4 regions of the Gordonia sp. PvP123 genome follow, and region 2 is predicted to be linked to each of the others. Evidence: predicted binding sites of a transcription regulator. Region 2 holds the regulator's gene; each other region holds the start of a gene.
What was found. Region 2 encodes LexA, which represses DNA repair genes until DNA is damaged. Its sites were predicted from a motif close to CGAACANNTGTTCG; they were not measured.

Region 1: ABIC25_RS24525 (HNH endonuclease signature motif containing protein) is a predicted target of LexA. The motif match lies at 4,328-4,341, and genes of this name have one in related genera.
Region 3: ABIC25_RS19540 (HNH endonuclease signature motif containing protein) is a predicted target of LexA. The motif match lies at 4,083-4,096, and genes of this name have one in related genera.
Region 4: ABIC25_RS07175 (HNH endonuclease signature motif containing protein) is a predicted target of LexA. The motif match lies at 5,721-5,734, and genes of this name have one in related genera.

What each region holds. Positions count from the first base shown of each region.
Region 1 covers NZ_JBEPPN010000021.1:12,376-19,883, forward strand. Annotated here, with positions in the region: gene ABIC25_RS24510 (TIGR03621 family F420-dependent LLM class oxidoreductase) at 1-635, opposite strand, end outside; gene groL (chaperonin GroEL) at 867-2,492, shown strand; gene ABIC25_RS24520 (hypothetical protein) at 2,646-3,146, shown strand; gene ABIC25_RS24525 (HNH endonuclease signature motif containing protein) at 4,346-5,944, shown strand; gene ABIC25_RS24530 (DsbA family oxidoreductase) at 6,053-6,712, shown strand; partial or broken gene ABIC25_RS24535 (HNH endonuclease signature motif containing protein) at 7,088-7,508, shown strand, end outside.
Region 2 covers NZ_JBEPPN010000001.1:342,659-350,166, reverse strand. Annotated here, with positions in the region: gene ABIC25_RS01570 (PTS fructose transporter subunit IIABC) at 1-902, opposite strand, end outside; gene pfkB (1-phosphofructokinase) at 980-1,945, opposite strand; gene ABIC25_RS01560 (DeoR/GlpR family DNA-binding transcription regulator) at 1,942-2,712, opposite strand; gene ABIC25_RS01555 (phosphoenolpyruvate--protein phosphotransferase) at 2,862-4,571, shown strand; gene lexA (transcriptional repressor LexA) at 4,549-5,253, opposite strand; gene ABIC25_RS01545 (LysM peptidoglycan-binding domain-containing protein) at 5,496-6,035, shown strand; gene nrdR (transcriptional regulator NrdR) at 6,135-6,647, shown strand; gene hrpA (ATP-dependent RNA helicase HrpA) at 6,621-7,508, opposite strand, start outside.
Region 3 covers NZ_JBEPPN010000010.1:61,349-68,856, reverse strand. Annotated here, with positions in the region: gene nadA (quinolinate synthase NadA) at 1-856, shown strand, start outside; gene nadC (carboxylating nicotinate-nucleotide diphosphorylase) at 853-1,764, shown strand; gene ABIC25_RS19550 (hypothetical protein) at 1,769-2,089, opposite strand; gene ABIC25_RS19545 (DUF5655 domain-containing protein) at 2,022-2,309, opposite strand; gene ABIC25_RS19540 (HNH endonuclease signature motif containing protein) at 2,412-4,052, opposite strand; gene ABIC25_RS19535 (hemerythrin domain-containing protein) at 4,259-4,714, opposite strand; gene hisD (histidinol dehydrogenase) at 4,873-6,216, shown strand; gene ABIC25_RS19525 (histidinol-phosphate transaminase) at 6,213-7,364, shown strand; gene hisB (imidazoleglycerol-phosphate dehydratase HisB) at 7,361-7,508, shown strand, end outside.
Region 4 covers NZ_JBEPPN010000003.1:381,438-388,945, forward strand. Annotated here, with positions in the region: gene purM (phosphoribosylformylglycinamidine cyclo-ligase) at 1-650, opposite strand, end outside; gene purF (amidophosphoribosyltransferase) at 747-2,357, opposite strand; gene ABIC25_RS07155 (sterol carrier family protein) at 2,514-2,918, opposite strand; gene ABIC25_RS07160 (glutamate-cysteine ligase family protein) at 2,974-4,482, shown strand; gene ykgO (type B 50S ribosomal protein L36) at 4,550-4,672, shown strand; gene ABIC25_RS07170 (NADPH-dependent oxidoreductase) at 4,776-5,573, shown strand; gene ABIC25_RS07175 (HNH endonuclease signature motif containing protein) at 5,765-7,426, shown strand.

The DNA.
Region 1 (7,508 bases), on a different contig from region 2:
TCGACGTCCGGGGCGCGTTCGCCTGCGGCGGCGCGGGCGAACGCCACCCGTTCGTCGAAGCCGGCTGCCGACAGCGGTTCCAGATCGCCGTCGGGACCCGTGCGGGCCGCCGTGAATCCGACGACGTCCGCGTGCTCGGCGGCCATCCGCAGCACCCGGTCGCCGTTGCCGCCGAGCAGGAGCGGTACCCGCGGCTGCACGGGACGCGGCCGGTGATCCCGGTCGGCGAGGAGTTCGGTCACCTGCGAGACGGTCGCCGCCAGATGGTCGACGCGTCGTCCCGCGGACCGGAATTCGATCCCGGCTGCGTCGAACTCCGCCCGGACGTACCCGGTACCGAGGCCGAGCTCCACCCGGCCGTCGGACAGTTGGTCGACGGTGGCCACGTCGCGGGCGAGCAGCGCCGGATTGGTGAACGCGGCGTTGAGGACGAACGGGCCCACGCGCAGCCGTTGGGTCGCGGTGGCCGCGACCGCCAGCGCGGGCCACGGGCTCGGGATGCCCAGATGGTCGGGGACTAGGAGGACGTCGTATCCGAGCTCTTCGACGGAACGTGCACGAGACCGCCATGAGGCAGTGGTGTCGACGGCGAGCATGTTGACGCCGAATCGGAACGCCCTGGACGCGAGTGCCATGCCACCAACGTAGCCAGGGGTACCGCGCTCGACCATGCCGGCGAACGGACGCCGGCGGCAGCCTTGCACTCGCAGTGGTCGAGTGCTAAAAACGAGGTTGGCACTCACGGACTGTGAGTGCCAGGTCGGGACGGTGAGGCCGGTACCGAATGACACACCGGTCGTCCGTCGCGGGCACCGAGTTCCGGCCATACGAACCTAGTGTCACCCCCTTCGGAGGATCACTTACCCATGGCCAAGCAAATTGCGTTCGACGAAGAGGCCCGTCGCGGCCTCGAGCGGGGCCTCAACAGCCTTGCCGACGCCGTCAAGGTGACGTTGGGACCCAAGGGTCGCAACGTCGTCCTGGAAAAGAAGTGGGGCGCCCCCACGATCACCAACGATGGTGTGTCCATCGCCAAGGAGATCGAGCTGGAGGACCCGTACGAGAAGATCGGCGCCGAGCTGGTCAAGGAAGTCGCCAAGAAGACCGACGACGTCGCGGGCGACGGCACCACCACCGCCACCGTTCTGGCCCAGGCTCTCGTCCGTGAGGGTCTGCGCAACGTCGCTGCCGGCGCCAACCCGCTGGGTCTGAAGCGCGGCATCGAGAAGGCCGTCGAGGCCGTCACCGAGTCGCTGCTGAAGAGCGCCAAGGAGGTCGAGACCAAGGAGCAGATCGCTGCCACCGCCGGTATCTCGGCAGGCGACCCCTCGATCGGCGAGCTCATCGCCGAGGCGATGGACAAGGTCGGCAAGGAAGGCGTCATCACGGTCGAGGAGTCCAACACCTTCGGCCTGCAGCTCGAGCTCACCGAGGGCATGCGCTTCGACAAGGGCTACATCTCGGGCTACTTCGTCACCGACGCCGACCGCCAGGAAGCCGTCCTCGACGACCCGTACATCCTGCTGGTCTCGGGCAAGGTCTCGACCATCAAGGACCTGCTGCCGCTGCTGGAGAAGGTCATCCAGGCCGGCAAGCCACTGCTGATCATCGCCGAGGACGTCGAGGGCGAAGCCCTGTCGACCCTCGTCGTCAACAAGCTCAAGGGCACCTTCAAGTCCGTCGCCGTCAAGGCCCCGGGCTTCGGTGACCGCCGCAAGGCCATGCTGGCCGACATCGCCATCCTCACCGGTGGCGAGGTCATCAGCGAAGAGGTCGGCCTCTCGCTCGAGGGTGCGGGCGTCGAGCTGCTCGGTACCGCACGCAAGGTCGTCGTGACCAAGGACGAGACCACCATCGTCGAGGGCTCGGGCGATCCCGACGCCATCGCCGGTCGCGTGGCCCAGATCCGCGGCGAGATCGAGAACAGCGACTCCGACTACGACCGTGAGAAGCTGCAGGAGCGTCTGGCCAAGCTGGCCGGCGGTGTTGCGGTCATCAAGGCGGGCGCGGCCACCGAGGTCGAGCTCAAGGAGCGCAAGCACCGCATCGAGGACGCCGTCCGCAACGCGAAGGCTGCTGTCGAAGAGGGCATCGTCGCCGGCGGTGGCGTGGCCCTGCTGCAGTCGGAGCCGGCCATCGACGCACTCTCGCTCGAGGGTGACGAGGCCACCGGCGCCAACATCGTCAAGGTCGCGCTGTCGGCTCCGGCCAAGCAGATCGCGATCAACGCCGGGCTCGAGCCGGGCGTCGTCGCCGACAAGGTCCTGAACTCGCCCACCGGCACCGGCCTCAACGCCGCCACCGGTGTGTACGAGGACCTCCTCAAGGCCGGCATCAACGACCCGGTGAAGGTCACCCGCTCGGCGCTGCAGAACGCAGCCTCGATCGCGGCTCTGTTCCTCACCACCGAGGCCGTCGTCGCCGACAAGCCCGAGAAGAACGCTGCCCCGGCCATGCCGGGCGGCGACGAGATGGGCGGGATGGGATTCTGACCTGACTCCGTCAGGGATGAGCTTCTGATCTCCTGATCAGATCCCCGCGTCTGCTCACGCAGCAACAACCGAAGGCCGGTCACCCGCACGGGTGGCCGGCCTTCGGCGTTGTGAAACGCGCTACGACGCAGAATCTGCCGCATAGTTGCAGCCATGACACGAAAGCGTGTGTTGTTCACCGCCAGGACTGTCGGTCACGTCATGTGGTGGGTGTTCGTTGTCGCCGCGCTGTTTGCAGGCGGAATCACCTGGTGGATGACGGAGTATGTCGCGGTCGACGCTTCTTTCGTAGGCAGGTCTTACGGTTGGACGATCTACACTCCCACCACCGTCGCAGGCTATGTCGATCTCATGAGGTCGTCTGGCCCGGAGTGGTGGCAGGATCCGGCCGTATACGCGCTCGCCGCATTCGTGGCGGTCGTGATCGCCGCTATCGTCGATGCGCTCGCAGCCCGTCGCCTCATCGCCGGCATCATCACGGTCGCAGCGCCTTTCGTAGCGCTGGGCCTCTTTGTGCTCGCAACCCCCGGCGCGGTCGATGAGGTCTACCCACACGGCACCGTTTCCCTCGTGTTGATTCTCATCGGTGTGGCGATCCGCGAGGTGTGGATGCGCGCCATCGCGCCCGGGGTGCGAGATGAGCCTCGGGGGTGAGCTTTCGGACAGGGGCGATGCGCCCCTGCTCGGTGCGCGACCTGGCCCGTTGGGCCGGTGCGATCAGATCGGCCGATAGGTTCCGTCGCGGTGCGAAGTGTTCAGCGGCGTCGACGTGCGTGTGGCCCTCCGAAGAAGAGGCGAACCCGGACGGAGTGCTGAATCGTATCCTCGTCAAGGAGGATGCTGCCTGTCACAAACATGTCACCGATGGAGACCGCCCCTGCGTCACCGGCTTGCTGCAAAACAGCTCGACGGATCGCGTCGCTGAGCTCCGGCCCTCTCAGGTCAGTTCGAAGCTCGACTCGGAAAATTTCCTCGTTACCCACCTGCACCACCACCCGACTGTTCATAAGAATAGACCTGTGTCTTCGAAACTGTTGACTCGCAGGGTGTTACACCACTTGTGGTCGTCCGGCCGAGTGAAGTATCGAGTGGGCGCGGCGTACTCGGCGGGCGCACCTGAATCGGGGTCAGCGGTAACGATGTCGAGGTCTGTGTGGGTCAGTAGGTCTGCGATGGTCTCCGCATTCGCACCGATGCCCGCCCAGTGGGCGTCAACGTCGGAGGCGATGCACCACGCGTGATCGGCTGGCCACACAAACGATGCCGGGTTGTGCCCCGTCTCTCGCACGCCCCAGCGTCCGAAGTCGGATAGCGGGCCGTGCAGGAGGTAGTAGGACCGGTTGGGGATGATCATTCGGGCGCTCCGGCGCATAACCGTTGAGGTATCAGGCCATCCCTCCCAGATTGCGAAGTAACAGTCGTCCGGAGTGCCGGTCGCAGAGTGCAACAACTCGCAGAGACGACCAACTTTGGCCTGATCCGTGGGATCGTCCGGACCCGCGGCGAAGTCTTGTCCGTCGGGGTCGGGCATGAACCGCAATCGCGCGTAGGCCTCGAACCCTGGAGTGGCGAAAGCGGTCAAATCCTGCCACGGCTCCTGGGAGTTTACGATCCAGGCCGCTGCTCGAGGAGTTTCGCACGGTCGCAGTTCCACTGATCAATGACACCACAGTCGCGATCGGAAGTGCTTCGGCTCGTCAGCGCTGAGCGCTGCGTTCTGCTTACCCTGGAATCGGAGGGTCGCCACGCTGCCCGTGACGGTGATCAGCGTCCCACCCAGGCATCGCCGCCGGGGTGGTCCGGCCGAGTGACGGTCGGCAATTCTTGTCGGTGGTCGCACGTATGTTTGATCTATGGAGTTCGGGGGCGGCGCAGATATCTCGGGTGAGGAGTCCGGGGTCGAATCGTCGTTGCCTGCAGTGGTTGTCGACAACGAGTTGTCCGCCACCGAGCTCGTCGATGTGATCACCCACTGCGCGTCGATCACCTCCGCAGCGTCGTATCGGCTCCTGACCGCGGCGAGTCTGCTGCACGAGGAGCGCGAACTCGACTACCACCTCCGCCGCACCGAACACCATGACGGACAGGTCTTCTCCGAAGACGACCTCCACCGCCGAGCCGCCGACGCCGCCGCCGGTATCGACCCCTACGCGCAGTTCGGTCCCGACGGGTTCGATCAGGCCACCGCCGAACTCGGTGCAGCCCTGATGATCACCGCGGCACAGGCCCGCGACCTCATCCGTACAGGTGACGTCCTGCGGTACCGGTTGATGCTGACCGGTAGCACCCTGGCGTGTGGCCGGATCGACCAGAAGCGGTTCGAGATCGCGGTCAAGCGCACCGACTTCGTGTCCGACGCCGACATGCAGGCCGTCGATGCCCATCTGGCCGAAGCGATTCTCGCGCGCCCACCGATGTCGACGACCCAGTTCACCACCATGGTCGATGCGATCGTCGCCACACACGCACCGGATGCGGTGCGCCGCCGCCGCGAACGCGCCGGCGACGACCGCCACATCACCATCGGACCCGACCGGTTCGGTCCGGGCCAGTCCCGCATCAGCGGCAGCCTGCCCGTCACCGACGCCGCCACCCTCGATGCCCAACTCAACGCGATGGCCGCCTCCGTGCACCCTCACGACCCACGCACCAAACGGCAACGACGCATCGACGCACTGCTCGCGTTGGCCGCACACCTCGACGTGCTGGCCTGCCGCTGCCCACACTGCGCACCTCCACCCGAACCGGTCGACCTCGACGACGACACCACCCCAACCGACGGCGCTGACACGACCGCGGCGTCGGCGGATTCGGCCACACCGTCGGCGGTCACCGGCCACGCCCCGGCACCGACCTTCCACATCGTGGTTAACCTGTCGACGCTGCTCGGCCTCGATCAGGACCCGGGGTTCCTCGACGGCCACGGGCTGCTCGACGCCGACACCATGCGATCGCTGGTCGACGGTGCCCGCCGGTCCTTCATCACCGGTCAGCCGCAGCAGCCAGCCGAATCCCGCTACACCCCGAGTCGCAAACTCCAGACCCTGGTGCGGTGCGGAGAACTGTGCTGCACCTTTCCCGGGTGTACGCAACCGGTGTGGGAGGCAGACCTCGACCACACCATCCCGTTCGACCACCACACACCCACCACTGGTGGTGCCACCACACAACGGAACCTCAAGCCGCTGTGTCGTTTCCATCACCGGATCAAGACGTTCGGGATGTGGCGGGACTACCAGGACGAGTACTGCACCGCATGGTTCCGATCCCCCACCGGACACACCTTCGTCGGCAACGCCTTCAACGGCCGCGATCTGTTCGGTTACCTCGTCCCCAGGCAACCACCGGACCACCCGGCCCGCAGCCACCTCGCCGAACAGCGAGACACCCGCACCACCACCCGCCGTCGTGAACTCGACGCGTGGGACACCGCCAACCCACCACCCTTCTGAACACCTGTGAAGCAGGGTGGGTGAGTCGACGATTCAGTAGCCCCGGCCGCTGGACAGGCGCTCGGCGCCGTGGGGAACGATTTCCGTCACGGCGATGTTGAGACGGCCATGAGTGCTCCCATCACCGTCGACATCTGGTCCGACATCGCCTGCCCGTGGTGCTACATCGGCAAGCGCAAGTTCGAGGCGGGTCTCGCCGAGTTCGCCGGGCGTGACCACGTCGAGGTGACGTATCACAGCTTCGAGCTCGCGCCCGACACGCCGGTCGACTTCGACGGGTCCGAGGTGGACTTCCTGGTCCGGCACAAGGGGATGCCTGCCCAGCAGGTCGAGGGCATGCTCGAGCAGGTGACCGGGATCGCCGCCGAGGTGGGTCTCGACTACGACTTCGACAGCCTCCAGCACACCAAGACCCTGAAGGCGCATGAGGCGCTGCACTTCGCGAAAGAGCGTGGCCGACAACTCGATCTGGTGGAGCGGTTGTTCAAGGCCTACTTCGAGGAGGGTCGTCACGTCGGCCGTCCCGACGAACTCGCTGATCTGGCCGCGGATATCGGCCTCGATCGCGACGAGGTCATCGCAGCGCTGGACTCGGGCGCTTACGCGCCGGCCGTCGCGGCCGACATCGACCAGGCGCGCGCGTACGGAATCAGCGGAGTGCCCTTCTTCGTGATCAACGGCAAGTACGGAGTCTCCGGGGCGCAGGCGCCGGAGATCTTCACGCAAGCTCTCGACAAGGTACGCGCCGAGGCGGGCGATCGTGTCTGAACCGCTCGTGCCTTTCGAGATGGTCGGGGACGCTGACGCGGCCGTCTGCGTCGATGGTGTGTGCGCGCTGCCGGAGGCCGCAACCGAACCGTCGGAGCCTGTGCTGGAGTGAGTCTCGGAATCGTCGACGTCATCACCCACTGCGCGTCGATCACCTCCGCCGCCTCCTACCGACTCCTCACTGCGGCAAGCCTGCTTCACGAGGAACGCGAGCTCGACTACCAGCTGCGCCGCACCGAGCACCGCGACGGGCGAGCCTCCTCGGCAGACGAACTGTATCGACGCGCGGCCGAGGCCGCCGCCGGGATCGACCCCTCCGTCGAGTACGGGCCCGATGGTGTCGACCAAGCCGCCGCCGAACTCGGTGCGGCACTGATGATTCCCGCCGCCGAAGCCCGTGACCTCATCCGCACCGGCGATGTCTTGCGCTACCGACTCATGTTGACCGGTAACACCCTCGCGTGCGGACGGATCGACCAGCGACGTTTCACCATCGCCATGAAACGCACCGACTACGTGCCCGACGCCGACAGCAGGTCGTCGATGCCCATCTCGCCGAGGCGATCCTGGCCCGCCCACCGATGTCGACAACCCAGTTCACCGCCCTGGTCGACGCCATCGTTGCGAGGCTTGCTCCCGACGCAGTGCGCCACCGCCGTGGACGCGCCGACGCCGACCGCAACGTCACCATCGGGCCCGACCGGTTCCACCCCGGCCAATCCCGCATCACCGGCACCCTCCCGGTCACCGACGCCGCCGAACTCAACGCGCAACTCAACGCGATGGCCGCCTCCGT
Region 2 (7,508 bases):
TCGGCCCCATCGCCGGTGACGCGCGCCGCGTTCGGGTTGCGCCCCGCGGCCACCGCCTCGGCGATCATCGCGTCGGGTTCGTTGATCGCCCGTTTCACCCCGGATGCGATGACGGGTTTGCCGCTGAACCGGTTGCGACCCTTCACCCCGACGTCGGTGGCGAAGATGACGGCATCGGCCGAGGCGATCACCTCCGGGTCGAAAGCGGTGGTGGCCGAGGACCCCTGGGTCTCCACCGCGAACTCGACACCGGCCCGCTCGGCTGCGTACTTGAGCGCATCGGCGGCCATGTAGGTGTGGGCGATCCCGGTGGGGCACGCGGTGATCGCCACGATGCGCGGCTTCGAGTCCGCGGTCTGGGCCGGATCGGTCGGGGCCGGGTCCTTCTGGGCCGGTGCGCTCTCGGACTTCGCGGTCGACACCGCTGCAGCTGCGGGCGCGGGGGGTGCGGGGTTGATGGCCTCGTCGACCAGTTCGATCACTCGCTCCTCGTTCTCCGCCGCGCGGAGCGAGGCCACGAAGTCGGGCCGGACGAGTGAGCGGGCCAGGGAGCTGAGGAGTTTCATGTGCGCGCTGGCGCCCCCCTCGGGGGCGGCGATGAGGAAGACCAGGTCGGCCGGCCCGTCCGGCGCGCCGAAGTCGACCTTCCGGGACAGCCGCGCCATGGCGAGACTGGCCGTGGTCACCGACGCGGTCCGGGCGTGCGGGATGGCGATGCCGCCGGGAAGCCCGGTGGCGGACTTGGCCTCCCGGTCCAGCGCGGCCCGCGCGAGATCGGCGGGATCGGTGGTCCGGCCGGCCGCGGCGAGCGCGTCGGCCAGCGTGGTGATGACGGCGGCGGGATCGCCGCCGGCGTCGACGTCGAGACTCACCGTCTGGGCGGTGATGATCTGCTCGGTCATGGGATGTCCTTCGGTGACAGGGGGTACGGGGTCAACGGGTGGTACTGGATGTGCGGTGCGGGTCCGTGAAGGTGGCGTCAGCTCATGCGGGCGGCTCCCGACAGTTCGGTCACCCGGACGCCGGGGAGGTCGAGATGGTCGGGAGTCGGGGCCTGGGTGCCCGCTAACGAGGCGGCCGCGGCGCCGTAGGCCACCGCCGACCGGAGGCAGTCCGCGGGCGAGGCCCCCGTGCTCTGGGCGATGAGGAAGCCGGCGAGCGAGGAGTCGCCGGCGCCGACGGTGCTGCGCGGCACGATCGGCGGGGGTGTCGCCGACCAGACGCCCGATGCGGTGACCAGGACGGCGCCGGCTGCTCCGAGTGTGGCCAGGACGTTGCCGCCGATCTGTTCCGCGATCGTGGTCGCGGCCTCGACCACGGGTTCGAGGTCGTTGCGCGACAGGGCTTCCCGCAGCGTGGCCGGGTCGGCGCCGGTCAGTTCGGCGAGTTCGTCCTCGTTGGGTTTGATCAGGTCGACGCGACCGGCAACGGTCGCCCGGAGCGGGGCGCCGGAGGTGTCCACCGCGACGCGGCACCCGGCCAGGACCAGGTCGTCGGCGATCGCGCGGTACCAGTTGTCGGGTACGCCGGGCGGGAGGGAGCCGCAGAGGGTGACCCACTGGGCGGAGTCGGCGTGCGCCCGGATGAGTTCGACGAGCGCATCGCGATCCCGCGCGGTCAGCGCGACACCCGGAGCGTTGATCTTGGTGGTCGTGCCGTCCGACTCGGCGATCGTGATGTTGGAGCGGACCTCGCCGTCGACGGGCACCGCGTCGTAGGGGAGTCCGAGTTCGTCGAGTGCGGTACACAGCGGGTCGCCCGTCCGCGCGGGGAGCAGGGCTCGGGTGGACAGGCCGGCGGCCGCGACCACGCGGGCCACGTTGACGCCCTTGCCGCCGGGTTCGGTGCGGACCGTACCGGCGCGCTGCACCTCGCCGCGTGCCAGCGGTGCGCCGAGCTCGAGGGTGCGGTCGAGGCTGGGGTTCGCGGTGACGGTGACGATCATGCGATCACGACCTCGACGCCGCGCGCGGACAGTGCCGCCGAGAAGGCCGGGTCTATCCCGGAGTCGGTGATGAGGACGTCGACGTCGTCGATCCCGGCGAAGGAGGAGAGGTCTTCGCGATCCATCTTCGAGCTGTCGGCGAGGACCACGACGCGTTGCGCGGCTGAGACCATCGCCGCTTTCACCGCCGCCTCGTCGGGATCGGGAGTCGACAGCCCATGGGACTCGCTCAGACCGTTGGTGCCGAGGAACGCGGTGGTGACCCGCAGTCGGCGGAGCGCGTCCACCGTCTCGACGCCCACCGTGGCCTGGGTGAGACCACGGACGCGTCCGCCGAGCGCATGGAGCCCGTCGGGGTGGGTGCCGGCCAGCAGGCCGGCGATGGGCAGGCTGTTGGTGAACAGGGTGAGCCTCCGATCGGGCGCGGTCGCCTCGGCGGCGCGGTAGGTCGTGGTGCCGGCGTCGAAGAGCACGGAACCGCCGTCCGGCGGCAGGAAACGGATCGCCGCCCGGCCGATCGCCGTCTTCTGTTCGATCTGGCTCGACTCGCGCTCGTCGATGCCGAGCTCGCCCAGGGCGCGCATGACCTCGGCGCGCACGGCACCGCCGTGGACCCGCTGCAGATGTCCGGCACGCTCCAGGACGGCGAGGTCTCGACGGACGGTCTCGCTCGTGACGTCGAACTTCTCGGCGAGCGCAGCCACCGACGCCCGCCCCGCGACGCGCACCTCGTCGACGATCGCCTGTTGTCTCTCCTCGGCGTACACACCGCTCCGATCTCCGGTTCCGACCACCCCGCTTGTTGAGGCGTGTGGGATTGCATGTTGTAGTAATTGTGTTTACGCCTGTTTGTGTTGACAAGTCAAGCACTTTTTGTAACGGTGGTCACATCGGTAGTCGAGTGAGAGGCAAGACGATGGCGCAGATCCTGACAGGGACCCCGGTGGTCGGCGGACTGGCCCACGGTCCCGCGCTGTGGCCGGGCGAGCGACCCGATCACTCGCCGGAGAAGCTCGGCGTCGGCGTGGAGATCGCCGAGGAGCGTCGTGCCGACGAGGTGACACGCTTCGCCACGGCGGCCGGCGCCGTCGCCTCGCGACTGCGTACGCGCGCCTCCCAGAACACCGGGGTGACCGCGGAGGTGCTCGCGGCGACCGCGGGACTCGCCGAGGACCGGGGGTGGATCGGGGCCGCGAGCGCGCTCATCACCAAGGGCGCCACGGCCGAGGCCGCTGCCGTCGCCGCGACCGATCAGTTCGCGGCGGTGTTCACCAAACTCGGCGGGTTGATGGCCGAGCGGGTCACCGATCTGAACGATGTTCGCGACCGCGTGCTCGCCGAACTGCTCGGTCTACCCGAACCGGGCGTGCCGACACCGCAGGTGCCCTCGGTGCTGCTCGCCGACGACCTCGCGCCCGCCGACACCGCCGGCCTCGACCCGACGACCACGATCGCGCTCGTCACCCGGCTGGGTGGGCCGACCAGCCACACCGCGATCATCGCCCGGCAACTGGGGATCCCGTGTGTGGTGGCCGTGGCCGATCTCGCCGAGATCGCACCCGGCACAACCATTCTCGTCGATGGGACGACCGGCCGGGTCGAGGTGGAGCCCGATGCGCAGACGGCGCGGGCGCGAGTCGAGGAGGATCGTCGGCACGCCGAGCTCGTCGCCGGGTGGACGGGTCCGGGGCAGACCGCCGACGGCATCGCCGTCTCGGTGCTCGCCAATGTCGCCGACGGATCGTCGGCGCGGGCCGCCGCCGGGCATCCGGTCGAGGGCGTCGGACTCTTCCGCACCGAACTCGCCTTCCTCGAACGCGCCGACGAACCATCGGTCGACGAGCAGGCGGCGATCTACCGCGAGGTACTCGATGCCTTCGACGGCCAGAAGGTGGTGATCCGTACCCTCGACGCCGGCTCGGACAAGCCCTTGAGGTTCGTGACCCACCCAGACGAATCCAATCCCGCGCTCGGTGTCCGTGGGGATCGAATCGCCCTGGCGCATCCCGAGATCCGAGCCCACCAGCTCGACGCGATCGCGCACGCCGCGTCGGGTTCCGACGTCGCGCCGTGGGTCATGGCGCCGATGATCGCCTCGCCGTCCGAGGCGCGCGCCTTCGCCGCGGAGGTCCGCGGCCGGGGCCTGGTCGCCGGGGTCATGATCGAGGTGCCCGCGGCCGCCATCCTGGCCGAGGCCGTGCTCGCCGAGGTGGACTTCGTGTCGATCGGCACCAACGATCTGACGCAGTACACGATGGCGGCCGATCGGATGTCGGCCGATCTCGCCGGATTGACCGATCCGTGGCAGCCCGCGGTGCTCAGCCTGATCGCGGGTGTCGCCGCAGCGGGTGTCCGCCAGGGCAAGCCGGTCGGGGTGTGCGGTGAGGCGGCTGCCGATCCGAATCTCGCCTGCGTGCTCGTCGGTCTCGGGGTGACCTCGCTGTCCAGCGCGCCGGCCGCGGCCGCCGCGGTGGGGGCTCGGCTCGGCGAGGTGACCGCGCAGGACTGCCGCGCCGCCGCCGACGCCGCGCTGGCCACGTCCGACCCCGCCGCGGCGCGAGAAGCTGCCGCGGCGGTGCTCGACCGTTCGGTCGGGGGAGAGGTCAGACTCGCCGCATCACGGTGACGACCTTGCCGAGGATCACGGCGTCGTTGCCCGGGATGGGATCGAACAGCTCGTTGTGCGGCATCAGCCACACATTGGCGCCTTGACGCTTGAAGGTCTTCACGGTGGCCTCGCCGTCGATCATCGCTGCGACGATGTCGCCGTTGTCGGCGACGTTCTGCTGCCGCACGACGACCCAGTCGCCGTCGCAGATGGCGGCGTCGATCATCGACTCGCCCACGACGCGCAGCAAGAAGAGCGAGCCCTCGCCGACCAGCTCGCGAGGAAGCGGGAACACGTCCTCGACCGCCTCCTCGGCCAGGATCGGGCCACCGGCCGCGATCCGGCCGAGGACCGGCACGAAGGTCGGCTCGGGCAGCCGGCCGGCCGGCGGGGTCTCCGGCGACGGCGATTCGCTCGGCGCGATGTTGACCGCACGCGGCCGGTTCGCATCCCGCTTGAGCAGACCCTTGCGCTCGAGGGTCCGTAGCTGGTGGGCGACCGACGATGTCGAGGCCAGGCCGACCTCGTCGCCGATCTCGCGGATGCTCGGCGGGTAACCGCGCTCGCGTACCGAGCGGCGGATGACTTCCAGGACCCCGAGCTGGCGCGGGGTGAGTGAGGCCTCGGCGGCGGCGACGTCGATGGGGGCCTCGTCGTCGGCTCCCCGCGCTCGGCCGCGCCTATCGCCGGTGTCACTCATGTTCGGTTCCTCTCGTCTTCGGAACGTGCTGGTAGATGGCCCGTGGGGATGTTCAGCCGCGTCCGAGCCTAGCGGAGTGCGACCTCCACCTCAAACATTTGTTCGATGTGTCGCGAGACTTTGTCGGTGCGCCGTGCTACAAATTCGAACATCAGTGCATCGAACATCTGATCGAAGTTCGAACACCGGATGCCAGACACCCGAACACCCGAAGATCCCGCACCGAACACCCGGAGGGCACCATGCGCACCGCCACTCTCGTCGCTCCCGTCCGTACCGAGCGTCCCGACACCGTCCGGGCGCGCACCGACCGCGCCGACCGTATCCGGACCCGGACCCCGCTGACCGACGGTTCTCGGCCCGTCGACAACCGGCCGGCAGGCAACCGTCCGGTGGGCGGGTCGCCACTGACGCCACGCGTCGGCGGCACGCACTGCGGCTCCGCGGTGGGTGCCCGGGGCCGCGGGCCGGTCGGTCCGGATGCGGCGGTGTTCCGTCGCCGTCGCCGCACCGCCGTCGCGGTCCTCGCCGGCGTCGGCCTCGCGTTCGTCGTGTGGGTGTTCGGTGTCGTCGGTCAGAACTATTCGGACTCGATGACGCCCGCCGCGGTGAGCGCAGAGGTCGTCCACGTGCGCGCCGGGGATTCCCTCAGCACGATCGCCGGCCGGGTGGCGCCCGAGATGCCCCGCGACATCGTGATCGACGAGATCGTCGCGATGAACGATCTGCCGTCGAGTGCGCTGCAGGTGGGTCAGCCCCTGCTCACCCCCCGGTACCGCTGAGGCCGGGCGGTATCCTCGATGTCACAGGGGCCGGCCGAGAAGCGGCGGGGCGCACGGTTTCGGTGCGTTCCAGCGTCCCGCGACCTGCGTGAGGACACGATGCGCTGCCCCTTCTGCAAGAACGACGACACCAAGGTCATCGACTCGCGTGTCGCAGATGAAGGGCAGGCCATCCGACGGCGTCGCTCGTGTGTGGAGTGCGGGCGCCGATTCTCCACGGTGGAGAGCGCCGTGCTCGCCGTGGTCAAACGCAACGGGGTCACCGAGCCGTTCAGTCGCGAGAAGGTCATGCGCGGTGTGCGTCGTGCCTGTCAGGGCCGGCACGTCGCCGAGGACGCACTCGCGCAACTCGCCCAGCAGGTCGAGGACACGGTGCGCGCGAGCGGATCGGCCGAGATCCCCAGCAACGAAGTCGGTCTCGCGATCCTGGGTCCGCTGCGTGATCTCGACGAGGTGGCGTACCTGCGGTTCGCGTCGGTGTACCGGTCGTTCGACTCGGTGGAGGACTTCCAGCGCGAGATCGACGATCTGAAGTCGTCGGCGTCCGGTGGCGGACGTGTCGAGACCGCCACCACCGATCCCGTCTCAGCCGAGTCGGTCCAGAGCTCGTAGGACGCGCTTCTCCGACACGGGGAACGCGGTACCGAGACGCTCGGCGAACAACCCGACCCGTAGTTCCTCGACGAGCCACTGCGCCTCGTCGTCGACGATCGCCCGTCGGTGCTCAGGGACCTGTTCGAGCCGTTGGGCCCACCGCTCGACGACGCGATCGACGACCGCGACGCCGGCCTTGTCGCGCGCGGCGGACGCGGGCAGCGCCTCGAGACGTGCCCGCGCACCGTCGAGGTACCGCGGCAGGTTCTCCAGATGCCGCCGTGCGGTGGCTGCCACGAAGCCGTCGAACACGAGATGGTCGATCTGCTCGGCGACGTCGTCGGCAGCCAGCGATCCGGCGTGCCGGTCGATCGCCGCGCGGACCGGCGCCAGCCGTTCGAGCGCCGCGACGGCGAGCGAGAAATAGTCCGGGGCGGCCTCGGCGACGCGCGGCCTGATCCGCTCAAGGAAGGCCGAAAAGGACTGTGGCGAGCGGACTGCCGCCAGCTCGGCGTCGGCGACACCGATGGTCGCGTCCCGGATGGCCCGTCGAGTGCAGTCGGCGAGCAGTGCCTCGATGTCCGCATAGGGACTCAGGCTCAGGGCGAGTCGTTCGGCCGGATCGAGTGAGCCGGCGAGGCGTTTGGACAGCGGGGGAATCGCCAGTTCGAGCAGGGCGACGAGCCCTCGACGACGGAGACGCTCGCGGGCGTAGGGGGAGGACGCGTCCACGACGATCACGCCACGCGGGCGGCCCTTGTCATCGGCGACCGCGTCGATCGTCGGGTAGCGGGTCAGCCGCTGCTCGGCGACGTCGACCGTCGTCTGTTCGGGGAGCGTGCCGATCCCGTCGGCGGTCCAGGCCCGGTACAGCGTGCG
Region 3 (7,508 bases), on a different contig from region 2:
TGTCGGCGACTCGCTGGCCCTGTCGCGGATCGCCGCCGAGGTCGACTCCGACGAGATCATCTTCTGCGGCGTCCACTTCATGGCCGAGACGGCCAAGATCCTGAGCCCGGAGAAGCGGGTCCTGATCCCCGACGAGCGCGCCGGGTGTTCGCTGGCCGACTCGATCACCGCCGACGAACTGCGTGCCTGGAAGGCCGAGTTCCCCGACGCGCTCGTGGTGTCCTACGTCAACACGACCGCCGAGGTGAAGGGTCTGACCGACATCTGCTGCACGTCGTCGAACGCCGTCGACGTGGTGGCCTCGATCGATCCCGACCGGGACGTGCTGTTCCTGCCCGACCAGTTCCTCGGCGCACACGTCAAGCGTGAGACCGGCCGCGACAACATCCACATCTGGGCGGGCGAATGCCACGTCCACGCCGGCATCAACGGTGACGAGCTGACCGCGCAGGCGAACGCGCACCCCGATGCCGACCTGTTCATCCACCCGGAATGCGGGTGCGCGACGTCGGCGCTGTACCTGGCGGGCGAGGGCTTCGTGCCCGAGGAGAAGGTGAAGATCCTCTCGACCGGAGGAATGCTCGACGCGGCCCGCGAGACGGGTGCGAAGCAGGTCCTGGTCGCCACCGAGGTCGGGATGCTGCATCAGCTGCGCAAGGCCGCGCCGGGTGTCGACTTCCAGGCCGTCAACGACCGCGCCTCGTGCCCCTACATGAAGATGATCACGCCCGCCGCCATGCTCCGGTGCCTGCGGGAGGGTCGCGACGAGGTGTTCGTCGACGCCGATGTCGCCGAGAAGGCGCGCGAGAGTGTCGAGCGGATGATCGCGATCGGCAACCCCGGATCGGGCGAATGAGCGCTGGCGTGAGCGACGATTTCGTCGGTCAGGCCGCGGGCGGCGAACTCGGCGTCGCGGTCACCGACGAGGTCCGCGCGTTGATCCGGACCGCCCTCGACGAGGATCTGCGGTACGGACCCGACGTCACGACCGCGTCCACCGTGCCCGCCGACGCTGTCGTCGACGCGGCGATCGTCAGTCGCGCGCACGGCGTCATCGCCGGTGTGCCCGTGGTCGAGGCGGTCTTCGACGAGGTGATCGGCGCGGGCGAGTACACGATAGGAACCCGGGTCGAGGACGGCAGCCGCGTCGAACCGGGCACCGTCGTATTGTCGGTGCACGCCCCGACGCGCGCGCTGCTGACCGCGGAACGCACTGCGCTGAACCTGATCTCGCACATGTCGGGGATCGCGACGGCCACCGCGGCCTGGGTCTCGGCCGTCGAGGAGACGGGCGCGAAGATCCGGGATTCCCGCAAGACTCTGCCCGGAATGCGCCACCTGCAGAAGTACGCGGTGCGGGCCGGCGGGGGAGTCAACCATCGCATGGGTCTCGGCGATGCGGCACTCATCAAGGACAACCACGTCGCCGCAGCCGGTTCGGTCGCGGCCGCACTGCGAGCGGTGCGGGACGCGGCTCCCGGGCTGCCGGTCGAGGTGGAGGTGGACTCGCTGGCGCAGCTCGACGAGGTCCTCGAACTGAGGCCGGAGCTCGTCCTGCTGGACAATTTCGAGCCGTGGGAAACGCAGATGGCCGTCCAGCGACGCAACACGCGCTCGCCGGAGACGAAACTGGAGAGCTCCGGTGGTCTGTCGCTCGACGTCGCCATCGACTACGCCCGCACCGGCGTCGACTATCTCGCGGTCGGTGCGCTGACCCATTCGGTCACCGTGCTCGACCTCGGGTTGGACATCCCCGCGCCCTGAGGGATCAGTTGCCCGGATCGCCGGCCCGGACATCGACCTCGAACACCTCGGTACGGGCGATGACCCGGTCCCGTTCGTCGGCGAGCGCCGTGCGGCGCGGATCGGCGAGATAGGCGTCGAGTGCACTGCGGTCGGCGAGCCGCAGGATCTGCACCTCATGCGGCGTACCGCCCTGTCCGTCGCCGACCACCCGGTTGAGCACCGCACCGCCGTGCTCGGGGAGCAGATCGAGAACGGTGTCCTCGTATCGGGTGAGGTCACCGGCCGCGTCGTCGTGCGCCCAGAGCAGGCAGCAGAGGTGTAGCGGCGATCGCGGGTTGCGCACGACCGGAGGATATCGAGGCGGGCTCGGATCGCACGTAGCGGCCTGGACGCCAGACATACGCGAATCCGGACCTTCGCCGGAAAGTGATCTGGCTCTTCGTGACTCGAATGGTCACGTCATCACCAAGGGTCCGGACCGCCCGCTCGGTGGCGAGGAAGATCGCCAGGCCCGTCGGCGAGCCCGAGAAGAAGTCGGCGGCAACGTCAGGAACTGTTCCCATGGCGCTGTTCATGGTGCCACCTGACCGGTCCCGGACCCTGTGGTCGACGAACCCGAGAGCGTCGGGAATCCTCTGCCAGCAGGTGCGACCTCTCGGGCGCGGTCAGTGGGTGGCGAGGAGCTCCACGACGTGTGCTTCGACGAGGGAGGGCCGGGGTGGGGGTGGTCCGGGTCGGGGTGGTCGGACGTCGATGACGTGGCTGATGTTCAACCATGACCGGCGGACGTCGTGGAAGTGTGGCGCCTCGGGGCGTGCTTGATCGCCGGGCCGGGTTGGTGGTCCGTGGATCTCGTCGCGCACGGTGTTCAGATGTTCGGCGAATCGCCGGGGTATGTCGGGTCGGCGGTTGAGGCGGTCGGGGTTGGGTGGCGCGCCGGGTTCGGCGTTCAACCGCCAGAGGCAGCGGCCTTCGTCGGGTCCGGACCGTTCGATTCGGGTGGTGTATTGGCCGGGTTGGTCGCTGACCATGCGGTTGTGCCGTGGGCAGGCGGGTGCGAGGTCGTCGATGTCGGTGAGACCGCCCTTGGCCCAATCTTTCTGGGCGTGATGGAGTTCGACCTGGGTGGCGGGTTGATCGCAGCCGGGTGCGGAACAGACTTCACCGTCGGGGCGGGCGAAGGAGACGAGGCGTTGTGCGCGGGTGGCGAGGCGTTTGCCGCGTCCGAAGTGCAGCGGGACGGCGGTGGCGTCCTTGAATACTGCCAACCATGGTTGAAAGTCGCCGGCCATCGCGACCAGGTCGGGGATGGGCAGCAGGGTGCCGGTGGCGGTGGTGGCGAGCCCGGCTTCGCGGATCAGGTCGCCCAGATCGGCTTTGATGATCAGATGGGCGGGCAGGCCGCGGTGCGACGTTCCGAGAATCCCGTCTGACAAGCCAGCGGTGAGCGCGGCGTCGAGGGCGTCGTGATTTGTCTGGGCGGGGGTGCGTTGGTCACGATCGGCTGCGGGCGCGAGGGCGTCGGGGTCGGCGGTGCCGGCCGGTCCGGACGGTGAGTTGGGGTCGTCGGGGTTGTTGAGTCCGGGTGTGCCCCAGACGGCGAACATCATCGTGAGTCGGGCGTGGAGTGCGGGAGTGAGGGTGCCGGAGATGGTGGCGGTGCCGTCGGCTCGTTGGCGTCCGATCCACAGGCCGCGGCGTCGTTTCTGGTCGGTGTCGTCGGACAGTGTGCCGTCGGGGTCGAGGTGAGCGAGGAGCCGCGCGCCGAGTTGGGTGATGTCGGCGGGTGTGTAATCGGCGGCGATCTCGGCCATCTGCCGTTCCGCAGCGACTGTCACATCGTGGTCGACAGCGTGGGGGATCTGGTCGAGGACATCGAGGGCGGCCTGGACGTGGGCGGTCCCGACCGTTCCTGCGGCGAATGCTGCGGCCAGGGTGGGGTGTTCCGGTTCGAGGCGGTCGCCGCTGAGGCACGTGAGCGTGGCGGTGGCGTTGAGGTGCTTGCGCCGCCGAACCGGGTTGGTGACGCGGAGTCGGTGGTTCATGAACTGGATGAGGGTGCGGTACCCGGTCTTGCGTGGCAGGTCACGACCCTCGACTTCGGCGACTTGCCGGTCACCGGCGTACGTGGTTCGGGCGATGGCGCGTTCGGTCGCGGCGGCGACCTCGATCAACTCTTCGTCGGTGCACGGAGACAGATTGACGGTCTGCAGTTCGTCGAGGATCGCATGCAGCTCGGCCACCAGCTCGACGGCACGCGGTCGGGGCGCAGCCGAATCGTCGTCGACGTGTGTGGTGTCGGCCATGACGGTCACCTCCCCCGAGAGCCGTTGCTGCGAATGTACGTTCGAGTGTACACGAGAATCGGGCAGCGGAGGATTCGAGATATGTTGTCGCGCAGATCTATTGATGCAATCTGCGGGCGGTGGGAACTGTCGGTGTCGTGTGGTAGGCGCCATCTGGTCAGCCCGGCGACCCAGCTCAGGCAGGCGTGTGGGCACCCTCCCGACGCCTACACGCCGTGGTCGAGCAGCTTCTCCCCGGGATGCGCGTGCTCCCAGGCGGCGATCGCGGCATCCCACTGATCGCCGTCGAGAGTCGTCACCGACGCGGGGAACAGTGCGTCCTCCTCTTTCGCGATGTGCCGGTGCAGCCCGTCGACCTCGCGTCGGAACCGGTCGCGGTCGGCGGGATCGGACAGGTCCATCGACGTCAGGAACGCATCGAGCTCCCGGTGCTCGGCGATGAGCGGGTCGATGTACCCGGCGAAGAGGTCCCGGTCGGTGTTGAGTAACTGGGCGAACAACCCGTCTTCCTCGCCGCGCCAGTGTGACCGCAGTTCGATCACGAGCCGGTCCGCGAGCCGCCGGGCGGTGTCGCGGTCGTCGGCATCGAGCGCCCGCACCGCGTCGCCGCCGAGGTTCACGGCCCGTTCGTGTTCGGCGGTGTAGTCGCGGAGCAACGGCATGTCCCGGCACCCGCAGTACTGGCACTCTTTCGCGTCCTCACGGTCGTGGGCGATTCCGTTGTCCACCGTAGAAGAACCGTCGCACCACCCGCACCAGAAACCCACTGGCATCCGACACGTATCCTTGTCGGGTAAATCCGCAGCCACCAGGAGAGATCATGCTCGCCCGAATTGACCTGCGCGGTAGCACGCCGACACTCGCCGAGTTGCGTCGTGCGCTGCCCCGCGGGGGTACCGATGTCAATGCCGTCCTCGACACGGTGACGCCGGTGGTGCATGCGGTGGCCGAGAACGGCACCGAGTCCGCACTCGACTTCGGCGAGAAGTTCGACGGCGTCCGCCCCGCATCGGTCCGGGTGCCCGCCCAGGTCATCGCCGACGCCCTCGCCGAACTCGACCCGCAGATCGCCGACGCGCTGCGCGAATCCATCCGGCGCGCGCGCACGGTCCACGCCGACCAGCGTCGCGAGACCACGCGCACGCAGGTCGTCGACGGCGGCGTCGTGAGCGAGAAGTGGATTCCGGTCCGCCGCGTCGGTCTGTACGTTCCCGGCGGCAACGCGGTGTACCCGTCGTCGGTCATCATGAACGTCGTGCCCGCCCAGGAGGCCGGGGTCGGCTCGCTGGTCGTCGCGTCGCCGCCGCAGAAGGACTTCGGCGGCTGGCCGCACCCGACGATTCTCGCCGCCTGCGCGCTCCTCGACGTCGACGAGGTGTGGGCCGTCGGCGGTGCCCAGGGGGTGGCCCTGCTCGCCTACGGCGGTCACGACACCGAGGCCGCCGACGCGCCGAACTCCGTCCTCGACCCGGTCGACCTCATCACCGGCCCGGGCAACATCTATGTCACCGCCGCCAAGCGGCTCTGCCGCAGCGTGGTGGGCATCGACTCCGAAGCCGGACCGACCGAGATCGCGATCCTCGCCGACGACTCGGCCGATCCCGGCATCCTCGCCTCGGACCTCATCAGCCAGGCCGAACACGACGTGCTGGCGGCCTCGGTGCTCGTCACCGACAGCGCCGAACTCGCCGATGCCGTCGACGCCGCGCTCGACACCCAGGTCGCGGCCACCAAGCACCGCGAGCGTGTACTCACCGCGCTGTCGGGGGAGCAGTCGGGCGTCGTTCTCGTCGACGACCTCGACGCCGGGCTCGCGGTCGTGGACGCCTATGCGGCCGAACACCTCGAGATCCAGACGCGCGATGCCGCCGCGGTCGCCGACCGCGTGCACAACGCGGGCGCGATCTTCGTCGGCCCGTATGCCCCGGTGAGTCTCGGTGACTACTGCGCCGGCTCCAATCATGTTCTGCCGACGTCGGGTTCGGCGCGCTTCGCCTCGGGTCTCTCGGTGCAGACGTTCCTCAAGGGCGTCCACGTCATCGACTACGACGAAGCCGCGCTGCGTGAGGTCGCCGACAAGGTGGTGACCCTGGCCGATGCCGAGGACCTGCCCGGTCACGGCGACGCGGTCAAGCAGCGCTTCGTGAAGAGTGCCGCCCGGTGACCGCGTCCGATGCGGTGGTGGGTGCAGTCGTGCCGGGTGGCTCGATCACCGTCGACGATCTGCCGCTGCGCGCCAACCTCCGCGGCAAGAGTGCCTACGGCGCACCGCAACTCAAGGTTCCGGTGATCCTGAACACCAACGAGAACCCGCTCGCGCCGTCAGCGGCCCTGATCGACGACGTCACCGCGTCGGTGCGCGAGGCGGCCGCCGAGCTGCACCGCTATCCCGACCGCGATGCCGTCGCCCTGCGTACCGACCTCGCCGCTTACCTGACCCGGGCCACCGGTGTCCGGCTGGGCGTCGAGAACCTCTGGGCGGCAAACGGTTCGAACGAGGTCCTGCAGCAGCTGCTGCAGGCCTTCGGCGGACCGGGCCGCAGCGCGCTGGGCTTCGTCCCGTCGTACTCGATGCACCCGATCATCGCCGACGGCACGGACACCACCTGGCTGGTCGCCGCGCGCGCAGGCGACTTCTCCCTCGACACCGAGTACGCGGTCGCCGAAGTCGCCAACCGCGAACCCGACGTCGTCTTCGTGACCTCGCCCAACAACCCGACCGGCGGTTCCATCCCGCTTGCCGATCTCCGCCGGATCGTCGAGGCCGCACCGGGCATCGTGATCGTCGACGAGGCGTACGCGGAGTTCTCCGCGGCGCCGAGCGCTGTCGAGCTCATCGACGAGTTCCCGGCGAAGGTCGTCGTCAGCCGCACCATGAGCAAGGCGTTCGCCTTCGCCGGCGGGCGCCTCGGGTATCTCGCGGCGGCACCGGCCGTCGTCGACGCGATCCAGCTCGTCCGGCTGCCGTACCACCTGTCCGTGCTGACCCAGGCGGCGGCGCGCGCGGCCCTTCGGCACAGCGACGACACCCTCGCCGGTGTCGCGGCGATCATCGCCGAACGTGACCGTGTGGTCGCGGCGCTCACCGAGGCCGGGTACCGCGTCGTCGACTCCGACTCGAACTTCGTGCTGTTCGGCGGTTTCCGGGATGCAGCGGCGTCGTGGCAGCGTTACCTCGACCAGGGCGTCCTCATCCGCGACGTCGGGATCGCCGGCCACCTGCGGGTGACCGTCGGACTCGCCCACGAGAACGACGCCTTCCTCGACGTCAGCCGCACCCTTGCCACCACAGATCTGGAGAACACCCAGTGACCAACCCCGCATCCGAGAGCCGGGCACCCCGCATCGCGAAGGTCGAACGGACCACCCGGGAGTCGTCGATCGCCGTCGAACTGAACCTCGACGGCACCGGCGTGACGAACATCTCGACGGGCATCGCGTTCTTCGACCACATGC
Region 4 (7,508 bases), on a different contig from region 2:
TGGCCCCACTCGAGCAGCACCTTGCGGGCGAGCGAGTACCCGTTGGAGTGCAATCCCGACGATCCCATGCCGATGACGACGTCACCGGCACGCACACGGTCGGGGGTGAGGACGTTGTCGGCCTCGACGACGCCCACCGCGGTGGCCGACATGTCGTAGTGGTTGTCCTGCATCAGGCCGGGGTGCTCGGCGGTCTCGCCGCCCAGGAGCGCGCAACCGGCCTCGACACATCCGTCGGCGATACCGGCGACGATCTGGGCCACCGTCTCGGGGACCACCTTGCCCACGGCGATGTAGTCCTGCAGGAACAGTGGTTCGGCGCCACAGACGACCAGGTCGTCGACGCACATGGCGACGAGATCGCGACCGACGGTGTCGTGCTTGTCGATCGCCTGTGCCACGGCCAGTTTGGTGCCGACGCCGTCGCTGGCGGCGGCCAGGACCGGCTCCCGGTAGTTGCCCTTCAGTGCGAACAGACCGGAGAAGCCACCGATCCCGCCGAGAACCTCCGGACGCGACGCACGCTTGGCATGGGGCGCAATGAGTTCCACAGCCCGCTCACCGGCGTCGATGTCGACTCCGGCCGCCGCATACGAGGCCGGTGTCGCGCTCCCGGCCGTCTCGTCGGCAGCAGCATCCCGCTCCGTCATCTCCGCAGCACTCCCGTTCCAAGAATCTCGGTCGAACGTTGTTTCCGGCGTGTTCGCCGACGGGTCATACGGTACCGGAGGGCAGATGGCGGGGAATCAGGGCCGCATGACCGCGCTGACGTTGTCGTTCGGCTTGGTCAGGGGGTCCACCGTCCGGTCGCCGGCGGCGCTGGCCAGCATCTGTTCGAGGACGGCCTTGCCCATCGACGTCTCCTTGGGCAGCTCGATCGGGTACTTGCCGTCGAAGCAGGCCGCACACAGGGCCGACGCGGCCTGACCGGTCGAGTTGATCATCTCGTCGATGCTGATGTACCCGAGCGAGTCGGCGCCGATGGCCTGCCGGACACCCTCGACCATGCCGGCCTCGGACTCCATGCCGTTGGCGATGAGCTCCGCGGGCGACGCGAAGTCGATACCGTAGAAACACGGCCACCGGACCGGGCTCGACGCGATGCGAACATGCACCTCGGCGGCCCCGGCCTCCCGCAGCATCCGGATGAGCGCGCGCTGGGTGTTGCCCCGCACGATGGAGTCGTCGACGACGACGAGCTTCTTGCCGCGGATGACCTCGCGCAACGGGTTGAGCTTGAGGCGGATGCCGAGTTGGCGGATCGTCTGCGACGGCTGGATGAAGGTCCGGCCGACGTAGGCGTTCTTCATCAGTCCCTGGCCATAGGGGATGCCCGATTCCTGGGCGAAACCGACGGCCGCCGGCACGCCGGACTCCGGTACCGGGATCACCAGGTCACCCTTGGCGGGGTGCTCCTTGGCGAGGCGTCGACCGATCTCCACGCGGGTCGAGTGGACCGAGCGCCCGTGGATCACCGAGTCCGGGCGGGCGAGATAGACGTATTCGAAGACGCAGCCGCTGGGTGTGGGCTCGGCGAAGCGGGAGCTGCGGACCCCGTCGGCGTCGATCGCCAGCAGCTCACCCGGCTCGATGTCCCGGACGAACGACGCACCGACGATGTCGAGTGCGGCGGTCTCCGACGCGACGACCCAGCCGCGATCGAGACGGCCGAGCGACAGCGGACGCACCCCGTGCGGGTCGCGGGCGGCGTAGAGCGTGTGCTCGTCCATGAAGGTCAGGCAGAAGGCGCCCTTGAGCGTCGGCAGCAGTTCCATGGCAGCCTGCTCGATGGAGCTGTCGGCGGCGCCGTGCGCGAGCAGCGCACCCACGACATCGGAGTCCGACGTGGCCGCCGAGCTCTTGATCCCCTGCTCACGCGCACGAGCCGCGAGGTCCGCGGTGTTGACCAGATTGCCGTTGTGGCCCAGCGCGACGCCGGTGCCGGCGTCGGTGGTGCGGAAGATCGGCTGGGAATTCTCCCAGGTGGTCGACCCGGTCGTGGAGTACCGGCAGTGGCCGATCGCCACGTGGCCGCTCATCGCACCGAGGGTCTGCTCGTCGAAGACCTGGCTGACCAGTCCGAGGTCCTTGAAGACCACCACCTGACTGCCGTCGCCGACCGCGATACCAGCGGCCTCCTGGCCGCGATGCTGCAGGGCGTAGAGCCCGTAATAGCTCAGTTTGGCGACGTCCTCACCGGGCGCCCAGACCCCGAATACACCGCATTCCTCACGCGGTTCGTTCTCGGGTTCGTCCAGCGGAGCCGGGTTGACCGCGCCCGCGCCGCGAGCGGAGCACCCGCCCGCCGGCGTCGTGGGAGCGAGCAGGTTCATGTTGGCGATCGAATGATCAGGCATCGACTAGCTCCCTGGGGCTGCGGATCGGTCAGTCGAGTGGGCTGGGAGACATCACGGAGTTTACGGGTCCGTCGGCTCCCGATGCGAATCTTGCAGCAGTGTGGACCGGCGGGTCATTCCTCGACACCGGCGTCGAGTGACGGATCACACTCCGGCTCACCGGTCGCCCGACGCTCCGATCGGGACCAGTGGGAGCAGGTCGGCGACCAGGCCGGCGCGGTGTCCGGAGGCGTCGATGTCGCCCGCGGCGAGCGCGTCGTCGTAGGACAGGACGCCCGCGACGAGCAGCAGCCAGGTCCGCGGCGACATCTCGACGACGTTCGGCGGCGTCCCGCGGGTGTGGCGGGGACCCTCGATGCACTGCACCGCGACGAACGGGGGCACCCGGACCTCGACCGAGTTCCCGGGCGCCAGTTGTTCGAGCGTCCGGGCCGACTGTCGGACGGCGTCGGCGAGGGCGGCTCGTCCCGGCGGCGGCGCGGTCGGGTCGACGAGCCAGTCCGAGACGGCCAGCACTGCGGCTCGGACCTCTGCTGGATCCACTCTCCTGCGTGGCGGCACCCGGCCATTCTCCCAACAGGGTTCGGGGCGGCCCGGATCGGGCAGTATTGACCGCATGGGAGCCGAGGTGTCCAAGCAGCAGTTCACCGGCGAGGACCGGGTTCGTTTCCGGCGTCAGGTGGGGCGCGGGACGGAAGCGATCGCCCGGATGCTCGCCGACGGGTTGTTCACCGACCAGGGGCGTCCGCCGAAGCCGCTGCTCGGCATGGAGGTCGAGCTGAACCTCGTCGACGAGGACATGCGACCGGCGATGGCCAACGCCGCCGTCCTCGAGGCGATCGCCGATCCCGACTACCAGACCGAACTCGGTCAGTTCAACATCGAGATCAACGTCTCGCCGCGACCGTTCACCACCGACGACACGATCTCACTCGAACAGGCGCTCCGCACGTCGCTCAACCGGGCTGAACAGCGGGCCGCGCAGACCTCGAGCCACCTCGTGATGATCGGCATGCTCCCGACGCTGAGGTCCGAACACTTCGCCCATCACTGGATCTCGGCGAACCCACGGTACGACCTGCTGAACGAGCAGATCTTCGCCGCGCGGGGCGAGGACCTCGAGATCGACATCACCGGCGTACCGCTGACCGACGCCCACCACACCGAAAATCTGCGCACCTCGACCGACTCGATCCTGCCCGAGGCCGCCTGCACATCCCTCCAGCTGCACCTCCGGGTGGCGCCGGAAGACTTTGCCGCGCATTGGAATGCGGCACAGGCCATCGCCGGTGTGCAGGTCGCACTGGCCGGCAACTCGCCGTTCCTCGCCGAGACCGCGCTGTGGCACGAGAGCCGCATCCCGGTCTTCGAGCAGGCCACCGACACCCGGCCGCTGGAGCTGAAGAACCAAGGCGTGCGGCCTCGAGTGTGGTTCGGGGAGCGATGGATCAACACGATCTTCGACCTCTTCGAGGAGAACACCCGCTACTTCCCCGCCCTCCTCCCGGTCTCCACCGACACCGATCCGCTCGCCGAACTCGACGACGGACGCATCCCGACCCTCGACGAGCTGCGCCTGCACAACGGGACCGTGTACCGCTGGAACCGGCCGGTCTACGACATCCACGAGGGCCAGGCCCACCTCCGCGTCGAGAACCGCGTGCTGCCCGCCGGCCCGACGGTCGTCGACACGATGGCCAATGCCGCCTTCTACTACGGTGTCGTCCGCGGTCTCGTCGAGTCCGACCGCCCGCTGTGGTCGCGGATGTCGTTCAATGCCGCCGCCGAGAACCTGCAGTCCGGCGCACGCGCCGGGATGGAGTCCCAGTTGTACTGGCCCGACGTCGGCTGGGTCCGGCCCGACGAACTCGTTCTCCGCCGGCTCCTCGTGCTCGCCGAGGACGGACTGCGCCGGTTCGGGGTCTCCGACAAGGCCCGCAAGCGCTACCTCTCGGTCATCGAGGGCCGCTGCATCTCTCGTCAGACCGGGTCGGTCTGGCAACGCCAGGCCGTGGCGGCCCGCGAACGCGCGGGCGAGAGCCGGGCGCAGGCCTTGCAGGGAATGCTGCGCGACTACGTGACCCAGATGCACGAGGGCGAGCCGGTACACACCTGGGAGGTCTGAGACCCGGCCGTCGACCCGTGGCGACGGAGCTGCTTTAATGGAAACAATTTCCATTAAGGAGGCTCCGTTGAAGGTCCGTGCATCCATCCGTTCGTTGAAGAACCAGCCCGGCTCGCAGGTGGTCAAGCGCAAAGGACGCATCTACGTGATCAACAAGGGCAACCCCAGATTCAAGGCGCGCCAGGGTTGATGGCCGGCGCGGAGGGCGAGGTTCCGCTCGCCGCCGCGGGGACTTCCGCCCAGTCCGCGCGAGAAGGTTGTCACACCGGTCCCCGCGCATCAGCATGCTCGGCATGACCATCACCGAACGCTACGCCGACCCCGAAGCCACCCTCGACGTGGTCAGCGAGGTTCTCGGCGTTCAGTTGGCGCACCGTTCGGTCCGTCGGTTCCTGCCGGATCCCGTCGATGATGCCCGGCTCCACGCCATCGTCGCGGCGGCACAGTCGGCCCCGACATCGTCGAACCTGCAGGCGTGGAGCGTGATCGCGGTGCGAGATCCGGATCGCAAGCGCCGGTTGTCGGTGTTGGCCAACAACCAGGGGTTCATCGACGACGCGCCGCTGTTCCTGGTCTGGGTCGCCGACCTCGGCCGTGCCCGGCGCCTCGCTACGCGCCGGGCAGTGCCGCTCGATGCGACCGACTATCTGGAATCCACGATCATCGGGTTCGTCGACACCGCACTCGCCGCCCAGAACGCGGTCGTCGCCGCCGAATCACTGGGCCTCGGCACGGTGTTCGTCGGCGCAATCCGTAATCACCCCCTAGAGGTGGCCGACGAGCTGAGATTGCCCGACCATGCGATCGCAACCTTCGGGCTGGCGATCGGCCGACCCGACCCCACCGAGCCTGCGGGCGTCAAACCCCGCCTCCCCCAAGCCGCCGTTCTCCACCGCGAGACCTACGACGCCGCGGCCGCGGACTCGCACGTCGATGCCTACGACGGGACACTGACCGGATACAACAGCCGACATGGCCTCGACGGCGACTGGAGCACAAGGGTTCTCGCCCGGCTCGCCGGCGCAGAGTCGTTGCACGGTCGGGAGAACCTACGTGCCCAATTAGAAGCGCGCGGGCTGCCGTCGTGGTGACGATGCCCGGTTGACTGCAACGACGATGTTCGTTGTTCCGCTAGGTATATCTGTTGCCACCGACAAGCTCCCTTCACCATCACAAGAGACCATACAGATTGCTGGACAGCGCTTTTCGCGACCAGATGCGCCGAGATCGTGTACACTCGAACGTACATTCGCAGCAACGGCTCCCGGGGGAGGTGACCGTCATGGCCGACACGACACACGTCGACGACGATTCGGCGGCGCCGCAACCGCGTGCCGTCGAGCTGGTGGCCGAGCTGCATGCGATTCTCGACAAATTGCAGACTGTGGACCTGTCGCCGTGTACCGATGCCGAGTTGACTGACGTGGCAGCCGATACCGAACGTGCCATCGCACGCCTGATCGTTGCCGGTGACCGGCAGATCGATCAAGTCGAGGCCCGCGACCTCCCCCGCAAGACCGGCTGCCGCACGCTCATGCAGTTCATGACCCATCGACTGCGAGTGTCGAACCCGATGCGCCGGCGTAAGCAGATGGACGCCACCGCCACCCGCACCAGCCTCGGCGGTGAAATCTTGGAGCCCGAACACCCCTGCCTGGCTGAGGCATTCGCGCGAGGCGCCGTCGGCACCGCCCACGTCCAAGCCGCCCTCGACGTCCTCGACCGCATCCCAGGCACTATCGACCACGACATCAGAGTCGCCGCCGAGCGGCAGATGGCCGAGATCGCCATCGACCACACACCGGCCGACATCACCCAACTCGGCGCGCGGCTCCTCGCTCACCTCGACCCCGACGGCACCCTCACCGACGACACCGACCAGAAACGGCGCCGCAACCTGTGGATCGGACGCCAACGCGCCGACGGCACCGCCACCATCTCCGGCACCCTCACCCCCGAACTCGCCGCCCGGCTCACGATGATGTTCGCCATCTGGGGCAAACCCGGACTCAACAACCCCGACGACCCCAACTCACCGTCCGGACCGGCCGGCACCGCCGACCCCGACGCCCTGGCCCTCGCCGCCGACCGCGACCAACGCACCCCCGCCCAGACCAATCACGACGCCCTCGACGCCGCACTGGCCGCCGGTTTCGCCGACGGCACACTCGGCACGTCGCACCGCGGCCTGCCCGCCCAACTGATCATCAAAGCCGACCTGAATGATCTGATCCGTGAAGCCGGACTCGCCACCACCGCCACCGGCACCCTGATCCCCATCCCCGACCTGCTCGCGATGGGCGCCGACGTGCAGCCGTGGCTCGCGATCTTCAAAGATTCGACCGCCGTGCCACTGTACTTCGGGCGCGGGAAACGCTTGGCAACCCGCGAACAACGCCTCGTGTCCTTCGCCCGCCCCGACGGTGAAGTGTGCTCGGCACCCGGATGCGACCAGCCCGCCACCCACGTCGAACTCCACCACGCCCAGAAAGACTGGGCCAAAGGTGGTCTCACCGACATCGACGACCTCGCACCCGCCTGCCCCCGCCACAACCGCATGGTCGGCGACCAACCCGGGCAATACACCACCCGAATCGAACGGTCCGGACCCGACGAAGGCCGCTGCCTCTGGCGCTTGAATGCCGAGCCCGGCGCGCCACCCAACCCCGAACGCATCAACCGCCGACCCGACATACCCCGGCGATTCGCCGAACATCTGAACACAGTGCGCGACGAAATCCACGGACCACCAACCCGGTCCGGCGATCAACCACGCCCAGACCTGTCGCGCGCCGACGCCGTCGGCTATGGCGACAGCGGCCGGCGCCTCGAACTCGCCTACCGCGAATTGGTCCACCCGCGAACATTGCCGGAAGATCTCATCACCCGACCCCTTACTCCAGTCGAAGCAGAACTCGCACGCATACTCACCGACCACGTGTGATCGCAGCGCAACTCGACCGACTTTGCGCCGACGGCGAGTGGACGGCGCGATACGCCGTAACCAATGCGGCCCATCTGTGCGG